DNA from 3 places in the Streptomyces sp. NPDC001832 genome. Region 3 is predicted to be linked to each of the others. Evidence: riboswitches for the same ligand, from Rfam matches in the RefSeq annotation. Region 3 holds a riboswitch; each other region holds the start of a gene.
The links. Region 3 has a riboswitch for cyclic di-AMP ahead of ABT115_RS30130 (transglycosylase SLT domain-containing protein). Riboswitches for the same ligand answer to the same signal wherever they lie in the genome.
Positions count from the first base shown of each region.

Region 1: linked by a shared signal. The riboswitch ahead of ABT115_RS28950 (transglycosylase family protein) and the one ahead of ABT115_RS30130 (transglycosylase SLT domain-containing protein) in region 3 are both predicted to bind cyclic di-AMP.
Region 2: linked by a shared signal. The riboswitch ahead of ABT115_RS10480 (M23 family metallopeptidase) and the one ahead of ABT115_RS30130 (transglycosylase SLT domain-containing protein) in region 3 are both predicted to bind cyclic di-AMP.

Region 1 is NZ_JBEOYU010000061.1:15,549-22,663, forward strand. It holds gene ABT115_RS28940 (ABC transporter ATP-binding protein) at 1-821, shown strand, start outside; gene ABT115_RS28945 (ABC-2 membrane transporter-related protein) at 818-1,825, shown strand; gene ABT115_RS28950 (transglycosylase family protein) at 1,980-2,750, opposite strand; cyclic di-AMP (ydaO/yuaA leader) riboswitch at 2,754-2,925, opposite strand; gene ABT115_RS28955 (transglycosylase family protein) at 3,223-4,182, opposite strand; partial or broken gene ABT115_RS28960 (cytochrome P450) at 4,288-4,488, opposite strand; gene ABT115_RS28965 (cytochrome P450 family protein) at 4,550-5,911, shown strand; gene ABT115_RS28970 (nucleoside triphosphate pyrophosphohydrolase) at 5,973-6,947, opposite strand; gene ABT115_RS28975 (SurA N-terminal domain-containing protein) at 6,995-7,115, opposite strand, start outside.
Region 2 is NZ_JBEOYU010000009.1:108,192-115,306, forward strand. It holds gene ABT115_RS10475 (SGNH/GDSL hydrolase family protein) at 626-1,471, opposite strand; gene ABT115_RS10480 (M23 family metallopeptidase) at 1,698-2,627, opposite strand; cyclic di-AMP (ydaO/yuaA leader) riboswitch at 2,631-2,787, opposite strand; partial or broken gene ABT115_RS10485 (GH36 C-terminal domain-containing protein) at 3,084-3,758, opposite strand; gene ABT115_RS10490 (hypothetical protein) at 3,972-4,361, opposite strand; gene ABT115_RS10495 (IS982 family transposase) at 4,432-5,295, shown strand; partial or broken gene ABT115_RS10500 (alpha-galactosidase) at 5,309-5,478, opposite strand; gene ABT115_RS10505 (tyrosine-protein phosphatase) at 5,667-6,479, shown strand; gene ABT115_RS10510 (DUF6126 family protein) at 6,503-6,670, opposite strand; gene ABT115_RS10515 (helix-turn-helix domain-containing protein) at 6,704-7,115, opposite strand, start outside.
Region 3 is NZ_JBEOYU010000071.1:8,635-15,749, reverse strand. It holds gene ABT115_RS30135 (APC family permease) at 1-496, opposite strand, end outside; cyclic di-AMP (ydaO/yuaA leader) riboswitch at 1,078-1,260, shown strand; gene ABT115_RS30130 (transglycosylase SLT domain-containing protein) at 1,265-2,008, shown strand; gene ABT115_RS30125 (hypothetical protein) at 2,179-2,496, opposite strand; gene ABT115_RS30120 (NAD(+)/NADH kinase) at 2,704-3,783, shown strand; gene ABT115_RS30115 (Gfo/Idh/MocA family oxidoreductase) at 3,839-4,684, shown strand; gene ABT115_RS30110 (cytochrome P450) at 4,817-6,106, opposite strand; gene ABT115_RS30105 (TetR/AcrR family transcriptional regulator) at 6,572-7,115, opposite strand, start outside.

The sequences.
Region 1 (7,115 bases), on a different contig from region 3:
GCGCCGGCAAGAGCACGCTGATGGGCCTGGCCACCGACATGATCCGCCCGACGACCGGCGCGCTGCGGATCTTCGGCGCGGCCCCTGGTTCGACGGAGGCGGTCCTGCGCACCGCGTTCCTCACCCAGGAGAAGCCACTGTTCCGGCGCTTCACCGTGGCCGAGACGCTGCGGCTCGGTCACGAGCTGAACCCCCGCTGGAACCAAGGGGTCGCCGAGGGCATCGTCCGCGCGGGCCAGGTGCCGCTGGCGGCGAGGATCGGCACGCTGTCCGGCGGTCAGCGCACCCGCGTCGCCTTCGCCCTGGCCTTCGGAAAGTGCCCTGACCTGCTAATCCTCGACGAGCCGATGGCCGACCTCGACCCGCTGGTCCGCCGCGAGCTGATGGCCACGCTGACGGCGGCGGCGGCCGAACGTGGCACGACGGTACTGATCTCCTCGCACATGCTCGCCGAGCTGGAACACATCTGCGACTTCCTCCTCGTCGTCGCGAACGGCGGCCTGCGTCTCGCGGGCGAGGCGAACGAACTACGGGCGGCACACGCCCTGTTCGCGGTCTCGCCGGACACCTCGTTCCCGGCCGGGAGCCCGCACCGGGTCATCGGTTCCGAGTCGCCCGGCGTCGAGGGCCGACCCGGCGTCCTCGTACGGCTCGGCGCCCCGATCCAGTACGGCGGACAGGCCGAGCCGCCCACTCTGGAGGAACTGCTGCTCGCCTACCTGCGCTCACCCGACGCCCCGCCGTTGATCACCCCCGGCGCCCAGGTCGGCGACGTCCACGACGTCCTCACCCGCGACCGGCAGAAGGCTGTGACCGCATGACCAAGCTCACCCACGCCCCTGCCCGTACGACCCCCGACGCACGCCCCTCACGCAAGGGCCCCCGATTCGGCCTGATCTGGCTGATCTGGCGCCAGCACCGTGCGGCGTTCTGGACCCTGCTCGCCCTGACGCTCCTGACGACGCTGGCCATGATCTACCTGCGCGGCCAGCTGACGGACTACCTCGCCACGTCCCCCCAGAAGAGCCTCCCGCCCGACATCGAGAAGTACACCGGCCGCCTGTTCAGCGTCGGAAGCTACCTGGGCTACGCCCCCATACTGGCGGGCGTCCTGATCGGCGCCCCGCTGATCGCGGGCGACCTGGAGTCCGGCACCGCAAAGCTGGTGACCTCCCAGTCAGTCAGCCGCCTCCGCTGGCTCACCACGAAGCTCGCGATGCCCGCCGCGCTGATCGCCCTGTCCACCACCGTGCTGGGCGCCGTCTTCACCTGGTGGTGGAACCCGGTCAGGAGCCGTGCCGACAACCTGGACTGGACGAGCAGCGCGTTCTTCGACGTCACGGGGATCATGCCAGCGGCCTACGCCCTGCTCACCTTCACCGTGGGTGCGGCGATCGGCATGCTCCTGCGACGCACGCTGGTGTCGATGGTGGTCACACTCGGCACAGTGGTGGCGATCGGCTTCATCTGGGACCGCTTCCGCCTAAACCTGGGCCACGTCCTGTCGGTCACCACCCACAAGGGCGTAGGCCCCGACGCCCGGCAGCCGGAACTGCCCGCCGGTGCGGTGCAACAGGGCCAAGGCACGTACTTCCTCACCGACTCGGGAACCCGCCTGGACTGGACGACGTGCCTGGACAAGATGGAGAACACCCGAGCCCACACGTCCTGCCTGGAGTCAAAGCACGTCATCGGCTACGCGGCCGACTACCTCCCGGCCTCCCAGATGCAGCCGATGCAGTGGCTGGGAGCAGTCATCATGCTCACAGTCACCGCGGCCATCGTCACGTTCATCGTCGTGTGGGGACGGAAGCGGCTCTTTTGAACCATAGGCCCTGCAGGCCCCGTCGCTGCCTCCTCGTCCGACTCCGAGTCCGATCGAGATATATAGGCACCCCCGCGTCACGCAGAAACCCCGGCCCGGCGCGTACGGGGGATTGGGCGCCGGGCCGGGGAGCTCAGGGAGGAGAGAGCCTGGACTACTTCGTCAGGTGCAGCTGCTGACCCGGGTAGATCAGGTCGGCGTCCGTGACGATGTCCTTGTTCAGCTCGAACAGCTGCTGCCAGCCACCCTCGACCTTCTGGTCGGCGGCGATCTCGCTCAGGGAGTCGCCGGGGGCGACCTTGTACTCGCCGTCGCCCTTCTCGACCTTCCCGCCGGTCGGTGTGGTGACGGTCTCCTTCGACTCGGCCTGCGGAGCGGCGGAGCCGTCCGAGGGGGAGGCGGCCGGGGGCTCGGTGGGCTCGGTCTGCTCCGGCTGGGCCTGCTGCTCCGGCGCGGCCGGGGTGCTCTCCTGCTCGGTGGCATTGGAGCTGGAGCTGGAGGTGGAAGTGGAGTTCGAGGAGGAGCCGGTGTCGACGCCCGGGTCGACGCCGTCGTTGGTCAGGCCGCCGGCACTTGCGCAGCCCCAGGCACCCGGACCCTGCATGTCGAGGAGCTTCTCGGCGGTGGCGATCTGCTGGGCCTTGGTGGCCAGGTCGGCACGGGGGGCGTACTGCGTACCGCCGGCGGCGGCCCAGCTGGACTGCGAGAACTGCAGGCCACCGTAATAGCCGTTACCGGTGTTGATGGACCAGTTGCCACCGGACTCGCACTGGGCGACGGCGTCCCAGGTGGCGACGGAGGCGGCGGAGGCACTGGTCGCGCCCATCAGCGGTACGGCGACAGCGGTACCGGCGACACCTGCGAGCGTGGCGGCACGGACAGCCTTTGACGGGCGGCGGTGCCTGCCCTTGCTGGAAAACAGCATGGAACTTCTCCTCACCGACGCCTACGAGGTGAGCTGTCGGGTTCGGGCCAAGTGAGTTGCCCGGTCGCACGTCCTAGCACGCGACTTCACCCCAAGCCGGCCCCGATGCGTCATTCGACGATCGGGCCCAGCGCCTACCTGGGTCCCCCGCTCCTGCCTACGGCGCTTTACGCGTCTGTTCCCTTCGACCGACGGCAGGATTCGGCGTGACGATCGAAGGGGCCCGCGGTGCGAGCGGTTCTGACCGTAAACATACGCAACCCTCACATTCAAAGACGGACACATCGGACAATCGGCCCGTACTCGCATCTGAGGAACCGTCGTTTTCGCAGGTGGCAGCGGTACGGAGGGGTTCCCAGGCGCGACACGCCAGTTGACGCAAAGAGACCCATGTCTCACTTACACATAATCGGACATAGGTCTCTGAACTACCCAGATTTTTGAGGCCCTTTTGGCCGAATTCAGACTGCCCTCACTTGGCCTTCACGTCGAGATCGAGGCTCTGGCCAGGAAGGATGAGGCCCGGATCGGAGCCGACGGCATCCTTGTTGGCCTCATAGAGCGCGGGCCAGCCACCGGGAACCTTCTGCGCGTCAGCAATCGCCCAGAGGTTGTCGCCGGGGTGCACGGTGTACGCGCCTTCGGCGGCCGACACACCCGCGTCGCGCGCGCCGGCGTCACCGCGGGAGGCATGACGGCCCGACTCACGGCCGGCGCCGCCGTTCGCGTCCCGGCTCCCCTCGGAGGCCGGCGCGCCGCGATGCTTACCACCGACACCGTCGGGCGAATCGGAAGAGCCGGATGAATCGGGCACATCGGAGGGCGGGGTGGCCGACGCGGTGGTCGAATGCTTCGTGGAAGGCTTCGCCTTGCCTGAAGACTTGTCGGCGCCATCCGGGCCCTTCGAGCTCTTCGAACCACCCGTACCGCCCGACGCGCGGCCCGACGGCTTGGTGGTGTCATCGGACGAGGCCGCCGACGTACCGTCAGCCGACTCCGTGCTCTCCGTCGGCTCGGCGGAGGACGCAACCCCCGGGTCGACACCGGGCAGCGTCCCGTCCACCGCGAGGCCGGAGATGACCGCACAGCTGGGCCATGCCTGCGGGCCCTGGTCGTCCAGGACCTTCTCGGCCACGGCTATCTGCTGCGAGCGGCTGGCAAGGTCGGCACGCGGGGCGTACGACTCGCCGCCGTACGCCTTCCAGGTCTTCTGCGAGAACTGAAGGCCGCCGTAGAAGCCGTTGCCGAGGTCGGCGCTCCACATGCCGCCGCTCTCGCATTCGGCCACCTGGTCCCAGGTCGTGGCTTCGGCTGCCTGTGCACTGGCCGCGCCGAGCAGCGGAATGGCGATGGCCGATCCGGTCACGCCCGCGGCGACGACGATGGCGGGTGCCTGACGAGGGCGACGGTGTCTGCCGTTCGCGGAGCCCATGGGGTTGCCTTCCGTGTGACTGACGAGTGACTGGTGAGTCGAACGGTGAACCTAACTGGACTCGAACGTGTGTCACAAGTCGATGCAGCGCAGATCACGTGAAAGTCACAGCGTTGACGGAGTGTCATCTTGCGCCAGGGCGGCCCCCGGTGTGAACTCCACGGGCAGCGTGCGCAGTCCGCGCATGAGGAGCCCGCCACGCCACCGCAAATCGGTAGGTTTCACCGCAAGAAGCAGGTCCGGAAGGCGCTTCAGAAGCGTGGCGAGCGCGGCCTGCCCCTCCAGTCGCGCGAGCGGTGCTGCCATCGCCTGTAGGCGGGACTCGTCCTTCATGAGTTTGGCGAGTTCGCGCCATACGGTGTTCTCGATGTCGTTGGCGTTGAAGTACGGCTCGCCGCACGACTCTTCTTCCACCCGGCCAGCCGCCGTAGCTGACCTTCAGTTAGCCGGGGCCGGCCGAGACGCCCGATACCGTCGCCAGGTGAACCACATTCCGACTCCGGAACTCTTCTCCTGGGAGTTCGCAACCGACCCGTACCCCGCCTACGCCTGGCTGCGCGAGCACACGCCCGTGCACTGGACGGAACTGCCGTCCGGGGTGGAGGCCTGGCTCGTGACCCGTTACGTGGACGCTCGACAGGCGCTCGCCGACGCCAGGCTGTCGAAAAACCCCGAACATCACGCGGATGACGCCCAGGGCCGCACCAAGACCGGTATTCCCGGGGAGCGCGGTGCCGGGCTCATGACACATCTGCTGAACATCGACCCGCCCGACCACACCCGGCTGCGCCGCCTCGTCTCCAAGGCGTTCACCCCGCGCCGAGTCGCCGAGTTCGCGCCCAGAGTCCAAGAGCTGGCGGACGGCCTTATCGATGGCTTTGCCGGGCGCGGCGAGGCGGAGCTGATCCACGAGTTCGCCTTCCCGCTGCCGATTTACGCGATCTGCGATCTGCTGGGGGTGCCGACCGAGGACCAGGACGATTTTCGGGACTGGGCGGGCATGATGATCCGGCACGGCCAGGGCCCGCGCGGTGGCGTCGCCCGGTCGGTGAAGAAGATCCGCGCCTACCTCGCCGAGCTGATTCATAAGAAGCGTGCGAACCTCGGCGACGACCTGATTTCTGACCTGATCCGGGCCAGCGACCACGGCGAGCACCTCACCGAGAACGAGGCCGCCGCCATGGCTTTCGTGATCCTATTCGCGGGTTTCGAAACGACCATTAACTTGATCGGCAACAGCGCCCACGCCTTCTTCCGAAACCCCATTCAGCGGTCTGTTTTCCAGAATGCAGTCGAGCAACGCGATGACTCCCTCCTCGATAGCGCCGTGGAGGAGCTGCTGCGCTATGACGGTCCGGTAGAACTGGCGACCTGGCGGTACGCCACCGAGACGCTCGAAATCGGGGGACAGCCAATCCGAAAGGGCGACCCCGTGCTCGTCGTGCTCGCTGCGGCCGACCGCGACCCGGCACGCTTCGATGACCCCGACACACTCGACCTGTCCCGCCGAGACAACCAACACCTGGGGTACGGCCACGGCATCCACTACTGCCTCGGAGCGCCGCTCGCCCGACTGGAGGGACGCACTGCCTTGGAGACGTTGTTCCGCCGCCTGCCGGACCTTCAGCTTGCGGTGGACCCTGCTGATCTACGGTGGAGGGGTGGGCTGATCATGCGGGGCCTGCGCACCCTTCCGGTGGAGTTCACGCCGGAGGCTTCGACTGGTTGATCGCTCAGCCAGGCGTAGGCCGAGTACGGGTCGGTGGCGAATGCCCAGGTGAAGCCCGACGCTATCCGTTGCCCTCCGCCGCCCGGATGGCATCCCGGTAGGCCCGGCCCGCGGCCCTCAGCGCGGCCTCGGGGTCGACACCGTCCTGTTCGGCGCGTGCGGCGAGGGCGAGGAGTTCGTAACCGATGCCGTCGCCCGTGGGAAGCGCCACATCGAGCCCCGCCGTACGGACCCGGCCGGCCAGCTTCGCCGCGAGGGCCAGGCCGGGCTGGCCGAGCGGGACTCCATCGGTGACCGACTCGCGCTGCTTCTCGACGGCCTTGGTCCGCAGCCAGTGCGCGTGCACATCCTCCGGGGTCTCGGCGGTCTCGTCGCCGAAGACATGCGGATGGCGGTGGATGAGCTTCTCTACGAGGGTCGCGGCCACGTCGTCGACGGAGAACGGCTCGTCTCCGTCCTCGGGGCGCGCTTCCTCGGCGATCCTGGCATGGAAGACAACCTGGAGGAGTACGTCCCCGAGCTCCTCGCGCAGCTCGTCGCGGTCGCCGTCCTCGATCGCCTCGACGAGTTCGTACGCCTCCTCGATGGCGTACTTGGCGAGGCTCTCGTGGGTCTTCTGCGAGGTCCAGGGGCATTCGGTCCGGATCCGGTCCATGATCTGGACCAGGTCGAGAAGCCGGGCACCCGGCAGATCGTACGAACCGGGCAGCAGCTCCAGGTCCGGCATCTGCACCCGGCCCGAACCGGCGAGCCGGGCCAGCCCGTCGGTCAGCGGCTGATTGCCCTCGCCGCCCGTGAGGACGACCACGCTCCGGCCACCCGCACACACATCGACAAGCTCCTGCGCGGTGGGGGCAACCTGCTCGACGGCGACGCCGGCCTCGCGCAGATACGGCAGCTGCGGATTGTCCTGCTCAGCGCAGAACACCCGGTCGGCGGCGTGCAGCGTCTGCCAGGCCGGCCAGGACAGGAGTCCGGGCGCGACGCGGTGGCTGGCAGTGAGCAGGACGATACAGCCGGGGTCTTCAGCGTTCACCGTTCGAATCTACTCCGGTCGGTCGGGCAACCGTTCTCCACGGTCTTCTATACGCCGGACTCGGCTCCCGCCTCGGCGGGCTTGGTCACCTGGGTGATCCAGGGGGCCTTGTAGTTGGCGAGCTGAGTCTGCTTGTCGTCCCAGGCGCCGTAGCGCGGATTGACGTCG
Region 2 (7,115 bases), on a different contig from region 3:
CCGGTCGTTGACCTTCACACCCTCCCGTGCGCAAACGGTCCAGCCCAGGCGGCGCAGCGCCATCCACGCGTTCGACGGCAGCTTCCTTCGCCCGGGGTCCTCACCGTGGGCCAGCGTGTCCACGTCGGCGGTGTTCCAGTGCTCGGCCAGCGCGCTTCGGTCATGCCCGCCACGAGGCCGGCACACGAGCCCACCCGTTCCGCCAGAGCAGCGCAGGTGAGGACTTCGCCGGTCTTTTCGTCCACGCCCGACCGGGCGAGGGCGCGGGCACAGGCGGTGCGGGAGATCTCGCCGTCGGCGAGGGGCGGTTCTCCTTCAGGCCAGAGCCACGGTCCCGGACGACCTTGAGGATCTCTCCGGCAGAGGTGGCCCGAAGCTCCTGCTCCTGGGTTTCCAGACAGGACTCCTGTCCCAAGGGGCCGGAGACGCGCACATACAGAACCTCCCGACGGGGCGGGAGGATGCGGAGGCGCTACCGCGCTTGCCGTCGATGGCCCACTGGCGAAGCGTCATCGGGTGTATCCCGAGACGCTTCGCCGCCTTGGACGTGCGCAGCAACTCCATGCACGCAACTGCATACGCACAAACGCTAGGGATAACTAACGAAGTTGATGAGCCTATGAGCCTAGAGCGGCAGGAGGTCCGGCCGCTTCGCCTCGACACGGTCGCCGGAGGACTCGCCTCGCAGCCGCCGTCCGATCCACGGGACCAGGTACTCGCGTGCCCAGTGGATGTCGTCGCGCCGTACTTCGAGTACGCCGCGCTGCGCCTGCGGGGGCCATTCCTGGTCCGGGTCGGCCGGCACGTCGATGCCGAGGACCTGGGCGGCGCGCAGCGCGACCCTGGTGTGTCCCTCGGGCGACAGATGGAGCCTGTCGTCGTCCCAAGCGCGCCTGTCCTGAACGGACCGTAGCGACCACAGGTCGAGGACCGGGCAGTCGTAGCGGTCGGCGATGGACCGCACATGCGCGGTGTAAGTGGCGATCTTGCCGCGCAGATGCCGCAGCACGGGAACGCCTCGGGTATCGAAGCCGGTGGTGACCAGGACGATGCCGACCGATTCGGTCAGCTCGGCGACCGCGCGCTCGAAGCGCTCGGCCACGTCGTCGGGATCGGTGCCGGGCCTGATGATGTCGTTGCCGCCCGCGCAGAAGCTCACCAGGTCGGGTGCGAGTTCCTTGGCGCGCGGCACCTGCTCCTCGACGATCTGGTCGAGGAGGCGCCCGCGTACGGCGAGATTGGCGTACCCGAAATTCCCGTGAGCGGAGCCTTCGGTGCTTGTCCCCGCATCGGGCTCAGGGAGCTGGTCCGCGAGAAGTGTCGCGAAACGGTCCGCCCAGCCGACGAAGGTTCCGTCGGGGCCGGGGTCGCCGACTCCCTCGGTGAAGCTGTCGCCAATCGCTGCGTACGACTCGATGACGCCATGCCGGTTGATGACGCCACGTTGATTTTTTTTCGAATCGTCTGCCACGAACGCTTATCCTGCACCGTCGAATGTGACCTACGCGACCGTAATAAGAGGTTGGGGGCGAGATGGACGGTCCGGTCAGGTTTCGGCAAAGGGGGGAATAGGCCCGACCGGCAAATGGGGTGGGAGAAGGGGCAGTGCGCCGCTGCACACCGCCCCTTCTGTGTTGCTCAGGTCATGCCTTGTAGCTCAGGTCATGCTTTGCTGCTCAACTGCCCGGCCGTTCGGCTCAGACATAGATGCCGTGCGAAGCCAGGTAGGCGACCGGGTCGATGTCCGAGCCGTACTCCGGGCCCGTGCGGACCTCGAAGTGCAGGTGCGGGCCGGTGGCGTTGCCGGTGGCGCCGGAGAGGCCGATCTGCTGACCGGTGCTCACGGTCTGGCCCGCGGAGACGGAGATCGAGGACAGGTGGCCGTACTGCGAGTAGTGCCCGTCGGCGTGCTTGATGACGACCTGGTTGCCGTACGCGCCACCCCAGCCGGCAGTGACGACGGTGCCGGAGGTGATGGCCTTCACGCTGGTGCCGGTGGAGACGGGGAAGTCGATCCCGGTGTGGCTGCCGCTGGACCAGTTGGAGCCGGAGGCGCGGTATCCGGTGGTGTGGTTGCCGGGCACCGGGTGGCTGTAGCCGGAGCTGTTGCTCTGACTGGCCGGGGCGGAGGTCTCGGACTCCGTGACCGTCGAGGCCTTGTCCGGGGCGGACTTGGCCGGGGCGGACTTCTCCGCGGCCGACGAAGGCGCAGAGGGTGCCTTCGGCGGGAGGGACTCGCCCGTGTCGGCACCGGTGCCGAGCGTCAGCTTCAAGCCCGGGAAGATCAGGCTGGGGTCTTCGCCGACGGCCTGGCGGTTGTCCTCGTACAGCTTCTGCCAACCGCCGTTGATCTCGTGCTCAGCGGCGATCTGCGACAGGGAGTCGCCGGAGACGACGGTGTACGTCGTGGTGGCGGCCTGCTTCTGCGCGGCCGGCTTGGCCGGGGCTGCGTGGTTGGCGGCGGAGGCCGACTGCGGCGCGGCGGTCGGGGCCGAACCCTGCGCGGCGTGGGCACCAGTGGCACCGAGCAGTGGCAGAGCGATGACGGCACCCCCGGCGCTGGCGGCGGCGACGCCACGGGCGATGGCGCTGGACTTCGTACGACGATGCTTACCCGATGTGGGCATGACGTGCTTCCTCTCCGGCGCCTGCGAGGTGAGCTGTCGGGTTCGGGCTGGAGATGCCCGGCCGCGCCGAGCGCGACTTCACCCCGAGCCGGCCGGATTTCTCCGATCGGCGGCCTACCTGGTTCCCCCGCTCCTGCCACGCGATGAGTGGGTGCGAATTCCGGGCGGCGGCAGGATTAGGCGGTCCGCCCGGATTGACGGCGACCGTAAGCGAGTCGGGACGGAGAGAACAAGCCACGGGTTCCGCACCGGAATCCGTGCTCGGAAATCGGTGCGGAATTCCGGTCACACTCCGTGGATTAAGGATCTTGCCTTTCCGCGCCACGCACGGAATACCCGACCGCCCCGCCAGCACAGAACGTCACGGATATGACTCCGCTCACGAGAGGGCAGCCATCTCCCTTACGAGCGGGGCACATTGTGACAAATGCGCCCATTACGGACATGTCATGCTCATCATTCGCGTCGGAGCCTCAGGACCCGCGCGTCGAGATCGCCCCGAAGCCCGGTGTGCAGCCCCCGATGCAGCAGTACCGAACCGTGGTTCACCACCTCCGTATCCAGGCAGGTGTACGTTGCTGCGGGGTCGAGCCCACGCAGCGGCAGGGCCCAGGGCCGCTTCCCGCGCCTCTGCGCCTCCAGCCACATCAGGACCTCGGTCTCGCCCCCGTGGACGTACTGGACCGCGCCGAGTCCGCCGCGCGGGCGCGCAGCCGGTGCAGCGCGCCGCGCTGCACCGCCCGCCGGATCTGCTTGTAGAGATTCACCCAGGCCCGCGCCTCGGCCAGCTTCTCCTCACTCCACTCGGTGAGGTCCCCGCCGACCCCGAGGCACACCGGCCATCGCGCTCACGAAGCAGCGGTTGAAGTCCCATTTCACATAGTCGACGGGCGCGCTGGAGAGCAATGTGTCCAATTGCTCCCACAGATAGTCCTGTACATCGGTGCGGGCCGGATTGAGTACCAGTTGATTACGGAACTCGGTCCGTGCCGGCCCTGGGAAATGCTGCACCCAGTCGGGGCGTGCGCGATAGAGATCGCTGTCGGCATTGACCATTTCCGGCTCGACCCAGCTACCGAACTGCATGCCGAGTCCGTGCACTTCGTCTGCGTGTGATCGCAACGTGGCCGGAAGCCCTTGGATGGGGTCTCCCCTGCTCGAACGAAGCTGAGAGCTTGGGGAAGTGCCGGGCATCGCGACAGGGAAAACCTTGCCGGTCGCGGCACTAGGTGATCAATTCCAAGGGATACCTGCGGAGGGTGTGGGGTGGGCGGCGGCCGAAACCACCGCGAGACGGTCAGGCGGCAGGCTGCCGGCCCTGGTTGTCGAGGTCGCAGCGGGCGGTCAGGCGTCAGGGTCGACTTCGGGGTGCGTGAACCGCACGGGCTTGCCCAGCGACCGGGCGTAGGCGATTTCGGCTCGGGTGCTGTCTCCGATGTAGTCGCCGACTACGAGCACCTCATCAGCGAGCCGGATCTTCGCTCGGTGCAGATCGTCGAGTCGAACCTTCAGCGCCTCGGCCTCGACAGGATCGGACCAAAGTTCGTGCGGCGACTTCATGTCACAGCCCGGTTTGACGACAATCTTTCCGGCTTTGGTCTCCCGCAGATCGGCCTCGGTCATCTCGGTCATGAAGCGGGTGGAGCCGCAGATAACGACGATACGCGGGAGGCTCAGCTGCTTCTTCGCGTCGGCGAGCCTCTCCTCGGGGGTGAGCAGTTGCGGGTATGACACTGGTTCCTCCTGGTGGTGTGGTCCAAGGGGTGCCTGCGGAGACGAGAACGAGGGTGTCCAAGATCGTTTTGTGACGAACGACGTGGACACCCTCGCGACAGCACTCTATGCGACGACCGACGACATCCTGAAGGAGCATCCTGGGCTGGTGGTCACCCTCGCCACGATGCAGGCCATACTCGGCTTCACCTCCGAGGCCAAATGGCTCCGCCATGCCCGTGCCCACCTGCGCCACCTCTTCCCCTACCTGCCCCAGCAGCCCGGCTACAACAAGCCGCTGCGCAAGGCCGCCGGTCTGATGCGAAGCGTCAACCGGATCCTGGCCGCCACCACCTCGGTGTGGAGCGACGACGTATGGGTCGTGGACTCCACCCCGGTGGAGTGCGGCCGCTCCCGCGAGACCGTCAAACGCTCCGACCTGGCAGGCTGGGCCGAATACGGCTACTGCGCCAGCCACAGCCGCTTTTTCTGGGGCCTGCACCTGCACCTGGTGTGCACCCTTCAGGGCCTGCCCATCGCCTTCGTCCTGACCGGGGCCAAGGCCGACGAACGCGAGACCCTCCTTGACCTCCTGGCAGCCGAATGCGAGCTTCTGCGAGAGCGCCCCCGACAGACTCTCATCGGCGACAAGAACTACTTCGGCCGTGGTTTCGAACGCGAACTGTCCGAGCGTGGAGTCCAGTTGCTGCGGCCGGCCCGTAAAGGTGAACGGGAACGGCCTGGTGCAGCACTGTTCAAGCCGCTGCGGCAGGTCATCGAATCGATCAACGAGACCTTCAAGGGACAGCTTGACCTCGAACGGCACCGAGGGCGCACACCCGGAGGTGTCATAGCCCGCGTCATGCAACGCATCCTCGCGCTGACCGCCGCGATCTGGCACAACGACGCGACCGGACAAACCGTCCTACGCTCACTGATCGCCTACGATCACTGACCCCTTGGAATAGATCATCTAGCGGCTTCAGCCCGCGGCAGAAGCGGTCCGGAATGGGCGTCAGTCACCGAGCCCTGCCCGCTCGCTGATGCGCTGCCCGAATCACGCGTCGTCCACGACGAACAGCTCGACGCCCACCGCGGCGGCGCGCTCGGCGAGGGCGTGCTGCTGCTCCTGCGAGACCGCCCGGCGTGGCCGACGGTGGCCCATCGCTCGATCACATCGGAGTCGTCCCGCATCCGGGGAGGGCGAGTTCACGGAAGTATCGACAAGCAAAGGCCGAGATGATTGCCTAAGGAATCAATGTCGTATCGTCGCGGGAGTGGCCTTGTCGGCGACTCGCGCCGGCACCAGATACTCCAGGAGTCACCGTGACGCAGCAGTTGCCGCAGAGCCCGTCGACGGAACCCGAGCTGGCGGGTGTCCGCAACTTCCGCGATGTGGGCGGACTGCCCACCGTGGACGGCCGGCGGGTGCGGTACGGACGGCTCTTCCGCAGCGGTCACCTTGCGCACGCCACCGCCGAGGACACCGCCTTCCTCGGCGGTCTCGGTCTGCACACGGTCTTCGACTTCCGCAATGCGGCCGACCACCGGCTCGACGGCCTGGATGTGGAGTTGCCGGGCGTGCGGAATGTGAGCATCCCGCTCTCCGACCCCGCCGACGGCGCCGAGTTCTGGCGGATGGTCCGCGACGGCGATCTGAACCAGCTGCGCTCGGTCCTGGCCGACGGCAAGGGAGCGAACCGGATGATCGCCTCGTATCGCGCGATCATCCGGGACCGTACCGCCGAGCACAGCCGGGTCCTGCACGCCCTGGCCGAGGACAGCGTTCCCGCGTTGATGCACTGCGCGGCGGGCAAGGACCGGGCCGGTCTGTCCATCGCGGTGTCACTGCTCGCGGTCGGCGTCGAGCACGATGCGATCGAGGCCGACTACCTGAAGTCGAACGACGCCCACCGCCGCTACAAGGTGCGCCGCAGCGACACCTCGGCGGACGGCATGTCGGCCGAGGTGATGGAGCTGCTCAATCCGCTCTTCGGCGCGCACGCCGACTACCTCGCTGCGGCCTTCGCCACCATCGAGGAGACCTGGGGCAGCACGGACCGCTACTTCTCCGAGGGCCTGAAGCTCGCGCCCGAGACCCGTGAACGGCTGCGCGACCGGCTCCTCGCCGAGGCGTAGCCGGACCCGCCCGTCGGCGGTGGTCAGCCTTCGCCGGCCACCGCGAAGAGCAGGTAGAGGAAAGCCGCGAAGATGTGTCCGGCGATGAGATAGGCGACCAGCCGGATCACCACGCCGCGCGGAAATTTCCGCTCCTGGGCTTCGTAGTTCTTTCTCGAGCCGAGCGGGTCGAAGTTCTCTGAATCGGACATGACAGTCCTCTCTGGCGACCGGACGGGCCGGTCTCAGCGGCGGTGGATACCGCTGCCGAGGCACAGCTCGGCGGCGGGGCTCTGGAGCAGGGTGTGGACGAAGAGGAGCTCGGATCCGTCGCGGTCCACAGCGGCGATCCGGTGCGGGGTGAGCGAGTCGAAGTGCGCGCTGTCACCGGGGGCGAGATCGTACACGGTATCCCCGAGCGTGACCCGGAGGTGGCCGGCGAGCACGTACAGCCACTCCTCACCGGGGTGGACGCGCACGAGATCGCCCTGTGCCCCGTACGGAACCCGGACGCGGAGCGCCTGCATCGCCCGGCCGGATCCGCCGGCCTGCTGATACATCCAGCCCCAGCCGTCGGCCTCGGCTCCCTCGTACCTCCCGCCGCGGATGATCGCCTCACGTTCCGGGGGCGTCTCGCCGAGCAGTTCGGAGACCGTC
Region 3 (7,115 bases):
CCACCGCTGCGAGGACCGCCAGGACGAACGCGACGATCACTCGGGTCAGCCAGGCGGACTTGTGCAGACCGGTGTAGTTGAGTGCGGTCAGCGCCACCACCGCCGCGACGGCCACCGCGTGCGGCTGGGCGGGCCACACATACGAGCCCACGGTCAACGACATGGCCGCACAGGAAGCAGTCTTGCCGACGACGAATCCCCAGCCTGCGAGATAGCCCCAGAAGTCGCCCAGGCGTTCACGGCCGTACACATAGGTGCCACCGGACTCCGGGTAGCGACCTGCCAGCCGGGCGGAGGACATCGCGTTGCAGTACGCGACCCCCGCAGCCAGCCCCAGGCCGAGCAGCAGCCCGGACCCGGCGGCCGCGGCGGCAGGCGCCGGTGCGACGAAGATGCCGGCACCGATCATCGAACCCAGGCCGATGACCACGGCGTCGAACACGCTCAGACGGCGCTTCAACCCGCCCGTTCCCGCCGTCGCCGTCGACGTGTTCATCGCTCACTCCCAGCCGGGCGCCCCGCACGGGCAGGTCCCCGCAGTCCGTACGCATGCAGAGTTTCCGGGGGCACGGTAACTGAGCCAGTGCCGCGACCGGCAAGGTTTACCCCGTCGCGGCTGCTCAGCCCGCTTCCGGCGTGGCGAGCAGTCGCCTACATCCTCCGCGGTGGTGTCCCGAAGATCCTCCACAAGGAGCAGCCAGCGGGTGATGCGGACCGACTTGAGGAACGGCAGGTCGTGGCCGTCGTTCCGAGACGCATCGACTTGCCGATTAAATGTCCAAATATGGGCGATTTATTTATAAGTGGCTGTTTGGTCGATGAAGAGGCATTTGATGAGAGTTGCAACCTTCGATGAATGACCGAATTGCCCCTTTTGAGAACTCCGTGGTGCGAGTCACGTTCAGAGCTCAAGGTGTCGTGGCGCGCAGCCCGGTCCCCTTCTGTGCCGGGAATTTTGGCTTCGCGGCGTGAGCTGGATTACTGCCAATTCCACGATTCGATCTTGCAAATGAATTGTGATCGAAAAATAGGGACTTGTTCCTTTCGGTGTTTCTCGCCTACGGTCACCGTCAATCCGGGCGGAACGCCGAATCCTGCCGCCGTCCGGCAACCCGACCACTCATGCAGGGCAGGAGCGGGGGACCCAGGTAAGTCGCCGATCCGGTATTCGGAACGGCTCGGGGTGAAGCCGCATTGCGTGCGGCCGGACATCTCCAGTCCGAACCCGACAGCTCACCTCGTAGGCGACGGAGAGGAATTCGCTATGCCCACAACGGGTAACTGCCGTCGTAAGCGCACTTCACTGAGCCGCGGTCTCATCGCCGCGACCACGGGCGGAGCCGCTCTCATGCTTCCGCTGATCGGTGCCGGCTTCGCCTCGGCCGCGCCGGCCCAGCCCGCCACCGCCGAAAAGGCTGCGGCATCGACCGTCGCCGCCGCGGGGAATCCCGCGCAGAAGGCCGCGCCCACCACCTATTCCGTGATCGCGGGCGATACCCTTTCCAAGATCGCGCAGGGACATTCCCTCAGCGGTGGCTGGCAGGAGCTGTACGAGGACAATCGAGAAATCGTCGGCGACAACCCCGCACTGATTCGCCCGGGCATCAAGCTGACAATTGGCGCCCCGGCTGAGCCCAAGACTTCCGCATCTGCCACTGCCGCACCGGCCGCGCAGCCCGGGGCGTACACGAACGATCTGGACGGCTGGATCGAGGAGTCGCTGGACGTCATGGCCCAGCAGGGCATCCCCGGCAGCTACGAAGGCATCCACCGCAACATCATGCGTGAGTCCGCCGGCAACCCGCTGGCCATCAACAACTGGGACTCGAACGCCGCCGCCGGAACGCCGTCCAAGGGCCTCCTCCAGATCATCGACCCGACGTTCCGTGCCTACCACGTGCCCGGTACGTCGACGGACAGCTACGACCCGGTCGCCAATATCACCGCAGCGTGCAACTACGCCGCCGACAGGTACGGCTCCATCGACAACGTGTCCGGCGCCTACTGACTCGCAGCGACGCCGATGGCGGTTCAGGACCGACGGGTGGCGAGGGGCCGAACAGGACCCTCGCAAAGGACCACACCCGCCGGTCAGGGACCGCCTTTCGGCTGCTCACCCGCGTGGACAGCAGTTCGCATCACCAACGACGTAACCGTCCGCCACTGACGACGTATCCGTCACTCCTGGGCGCTCTCCGTCGGCTGCTGCGGCTTCTGCGGCCAAGGCCTCGGAACCGTGGCCGCCGCTCCCTCCCGGACAGACTCCACCGCCGCCGCGTGAAGGTGCCGGCTGTCATCCTCCGAGCCGCAAGGCACGGGGCTGCCCGACATGGTGAACCAGTCGATTGCACCCGTGTACTGCACAGTGACCTGGGCCATGTCATCGGCCCAGGTCGTGTGAACGGTCAGGTCTCCGTACAGGACGCCGGCCTCGTCCGTGAGCACGCCTCCGCGCCCGGAGAAAACACCGCGAGTCGTCCATGACGCCCAAGCCATGTCTTCAGGCTGACATCAAGACCGTGGCTGCGCCACCCGCGGCCGTCCGCGCATCGCGGTGCTCCCGGACCCACGCTCGGCTCCTCAAGAGCCCGATCGCCTGACCGGGGACGGTGTGTCGGCCCGGCGACGAAGCCGCACACCCATGGACCATCAAGGTAAGGCCAGGGCATCGCCACGTCGTCGAAACACGGGAGTCGGAGCGAGATGAGCGTCGAGCGGGTGGGAGTCGTCGTCCACCAGGGCCGTCCCGAGGCCGTTGCCGCAGCGCGCGTCGTACGCGACTGGTGTGCGGGCGAAGCCGTTCCGTGCACGGACATCGACGTGTGGCGCGACGACGCGCGCCGGCGCGGCGGACGGGAGGAGGCCCATGTCGCGGGCAACCCCGATCTCATCGTGACACTCGGAGGCGACGGCACATTTCTGCGCGGTGCCAGGATCGCGGCCAAGAACCATGCCGCCGTCCTCGGGATCGACCTGGGCCGGGTCGGCTTCCTGACCGAGGTACCGGCCGAGGACGTCGTCCGGGCGCTCGACGCCGTCCACCAGGGGCGGGCGGACGTCGAGGAGCGCATGACGCTGACGATGAGGGCCTCGCGCGTACTGGAAGTGCCCAAGGACATCGATGCCCTGATGGCCTACGGACGGCGCCCGATGCTGCCGCCGCCTCATGTCGACATGGAGGCGGAGGCCGCGGCGGAAGGCTGGGGTGTGGCGCTGGACGTCACGGCCCTCAACGACGTCGTCGTGGAGAAGCTCGCGCGGGACCGGCAGGTGAGTCTCGGCGTCTATATCGGCGGCCGGCTCCTCGCCTCGTACTCGGCCGATGCCGTCATCATGGCCACCCCCACCGGGTCGACCGCCTACAGCTTCGCCGCAGGCGGTCCGGTGGTCTCACCGCGCATGGACGCCGTCCTCTTCACACCCGTCGCAGCGCACATGACCTTCAACCGCACAGTGGTCGTCGCGCCGGACGAACCGGTCGCAGTGCGGGTCCTGCCCCACTCGGGCCAGGGCGCGGTCACGATCGACGGCCAACTGCGCGGCGTGATCGACGCCGGAGACTGGCTCGGGGTGTACGCGGCCCCGCGTCGTCTGCGCGTCATCAGGCTCGGCCCGCACGACTTCTACGGGCGGCTGCGCACACGCCTTCGCCTCACCGATGCTCCGGCCACGGCAGCCGACGGAGAGAGCGCGCCGCTCTTCCGCCCCGACGGTCCGGTCCCGCACGACCTGGCCCATCTCCGTCTCTCCCCGGCGGACAAGGACGAGGCAAGCGGTCGTTGACCGGGCAAGGAAGAGGCCGCCGAGGCCACCGAGCTGGTGAAGGTAGCCTCTCCTGATGCGTATCGGGATCGTAGGCACCGAGAACACTCATGTCGACCACATCGTCGGCCACCTCAACGTCCACGAGGCGGGCGGCGACGCCCGCGTCGTGGCTCTCAGTGGCGGGCACAGTCGGCGCAACGACATGCTGGTGTCCACCGGAGGGATAGAAAAGATCGTTGACGAGCCCACCGGCCTGCTCGGCCTTGTGGATGCCGTCATCGTCGCGGACCGCCACGGCGCGCACCACCGCGAGCAGGCGACCCCTTTCCTGACCGAGGGGCTTGCGGTATTCGTCGACAAGCCACTGGCCTGCACCGTCGAGGACGCCCAGGCCATGATCGATACCGCGCTCGCCCATGACGCGCCGCTCACGTCATACTCGGCGCTCCGCTGGATTCACGACACCGATGCGCTGGTGGCCCGGACTGTACGGGGCGGGCAGCCGCACGTGGTCGTCACGTCCGGACCTGCCGATCCTGACAGCGAGTACGGCGGCATCTTCTTCTACGGCATCCACCCGGTGGACGTTGCTCTCCGGCTCGCCCCCGGTGAGATCTCCGACGTACGCACCGACACCACCGACACCACAGTCACCGCGTCATTCACCGCGGGCGGCACCCGTGTCCTCGTGAATCTTGTCAAGCCGAACGACACGCACCAGATCCCGTTCCACGCAATGGCGCTCACTCAGGACACCATGGTCGAGCAGACTCTCACTCTCGACGCCCACTACTGCGTGCCGGGCCTCCAAGCGTTCCTGGAGATGGCCCGTACCGGCAGGCCACCGATCAGTTATGGCGACTTGCTGCGCCCGATCGAGGTTCTGGAGCCCGTCGCTGCTGCCTTGCGAACGCGTTGACCGACACTCGGTGACGTGACGCAACGGCGTCGCCCGGCGGGGAGGCGGAGCACGCCGAATCGATGGCGACCGAAGGTGGCTCGGTCGCCGTTCCGGATCCTGTGAACAGTGCCCTGGGGGGCGTGCGCCCGCTCAGCGCAGTTGCACCGGCAGTGATTCGATGCCGTAGACGATCGACAGCTTGCGGAAGGCAAGGTCCTGGGGCGGGACGGCGAGGTGCATCCGGGGAAAACGTCGCGCCAGGGCCGGGTAGGCGGAGCGCAGTTCCATGCGCGCCAGTTCGGCGCCGACGCAGCGGTGGATTCCGTAACCGAAGGCGAGATGCCCTGAGGTGTTGCGGTGAGGGTCGAAGCGTCCGTCGTCCATGACGTACGCCGTGTCGCGGTTGGCACTGCTCAGTGAGCAGAGCACCATGTCGCCCCGGGGAATGACCACCCCCGCTATCTCTATGTCCTCGCGGGCGAACCGTGGGAAGGCGATCTGGACTGCGGAGAGGTAGCGCAGCACCTCCTCGACGAACCGCGCGGTCATTGCGTCGTCCGTCCGTATCCGCTCGAAGACGTCCTTGTTCTGAAGCAGCACCAGAGAGCCGAGGGCGATCGTGCTCGCGGTCGTCTCGAAGCCGCCGGTGAGCACACCGTCGGCGAGGCCCGCGAGTTCCTCGTCGTCGACGCTGTCGCCGTGCTCCTTCACGATCACGCCGAGCAGGCCGTCGCCCGGATTCTCGCGCTGCATCTTGACCACGTTCCTGAAGTACGCCAGCGACTGAGACATGGCGCCGAAGGGTGCGGTCGTCCCACCGAAGAGGTCGAAGCGCTCCATGGCCAGCTGCTGGAAGTCCTGGCGGTCCTCGTAGGGAACGCCGAGCAGCTCACAGATCGTCAGGGAGGGGATCGGCAGCGCGAACTCCTGCACCAGGTCGACCGGGCGCTGACGGGCTTCCATCGCGTCGAGGCGCTCCTCGACTATGGCATCGATCCTGGGGGTGAGGCGACGCAGCCGACGCATCGTGAATTCCGGGGTCAGGATGCGGCGCAGCCGCGTATGCACGGGAGGATCGCTGAAACCGAGCCCGCCGGGGCTCTGTTCCGCTGCGACTCCTGCGTTGGTCGCGAGGTGGGCGAAGTCGGTGCTGAACCCGTCGGCCGATCCCAGGACGGCCTTCGACTCCTCGTAGCCGGTGACCACCCAGGCGTCCATGCCGAACGGCAGCGAGACCTTGGACACCGGTGCTTGCGTCCGGAGCCCGGCCAGCCTGTCCACCGGGTCCAGGCCGTCCCTGCGCAGCAGCATCAGCAGGTCTTCGGGCAGCAGTCTGATCGCGGAAGAACCGATCCCGTACTTCTGAATTCTGGACAGGTAGGTGCGCCCGAGCCGGGCGGTGATACGAGAACGGAACGTCGTCCTCAACGTGCACTCCATTGGTCGTAGCGCGGTCCGCACACACGGTGCGGACATGAGAAGGCTTTGCGGTAGGCGTGGACACGGACATTGACCGGCGCCAACACGGCTTGTGCCGAGAGACGTTGAGTCGCAGGGCAGGAGCCGGGAGAGCGCTGGCAGCACACGGTAGCTGAGCGAGCCGAGTGGGCGGTCGGCATGTCTTCCACGTCAGGACCGGCCGACTGCCACCGCATGTGCCGCCGGGCCGTGAGTACCGGCACGCGGCCGGAGGCGGACGGCCGGCCGGTACGGCGCCTCGGACCGGGTTCCCGGCGGAACAGTGAACAGGCGTGGGAGCGGCTCGCTGTCGTCGAGCGTCAGTCGGCTGAGCGGGGTCATGGGCTGTGCGCCGTCGAACTCAGGCCGAGCGGCGATTCATTGGCCGAAACGGCCTGCAGTGCGGTACTGGGAGCAGTTCGAGGAAGTCGAGTTCGGAGGGTGCCGTCAGTCGGTGGTGGCCGAGGGAGCGCCGGCGCAGCGCAGTGACATCGCGATCAGCTCGGCGACCAGCTGATCGGCCCTGTCGCGGGTGGGGGCGGACAACGGGTCCACCAGTACCTCTCCGATCGCGCCGGTCAGTGCGGCTGCCGTGACCTCCGGATCCTGTTGGGGGAACAACCCGGCGGCGATGCCCTCGCGAACCACATCGCTGAACACTGCGCGATAGCGGCGCCGGAATTCCGAACGGGCCTCACCCAGCGCGGGCTCGGCTGGAGAGGCGAGCAGGGCGTAGGCCAGTCCAGGGTGTTTCAGGGCGCGGCGGGCAAAGACACGGACTCCGCACGCGAGTCGTTCCGCAGCGTTGCCGCTGCCGTCCCGGAGCACTTCTCCGAGAACTTCTACCTCGCGTGCCGAGGCGCGCCGGAAGACCTCCACGGCCAGGGCCCCCTTCGAGGGGAAGTGCTGGTAGACGGAGCCGACCGACATTCCGGCCGCGGCGGCGACCGCGGTGACGGAGGCGTTCGCCCAGCCGACGTCGGCGACGACG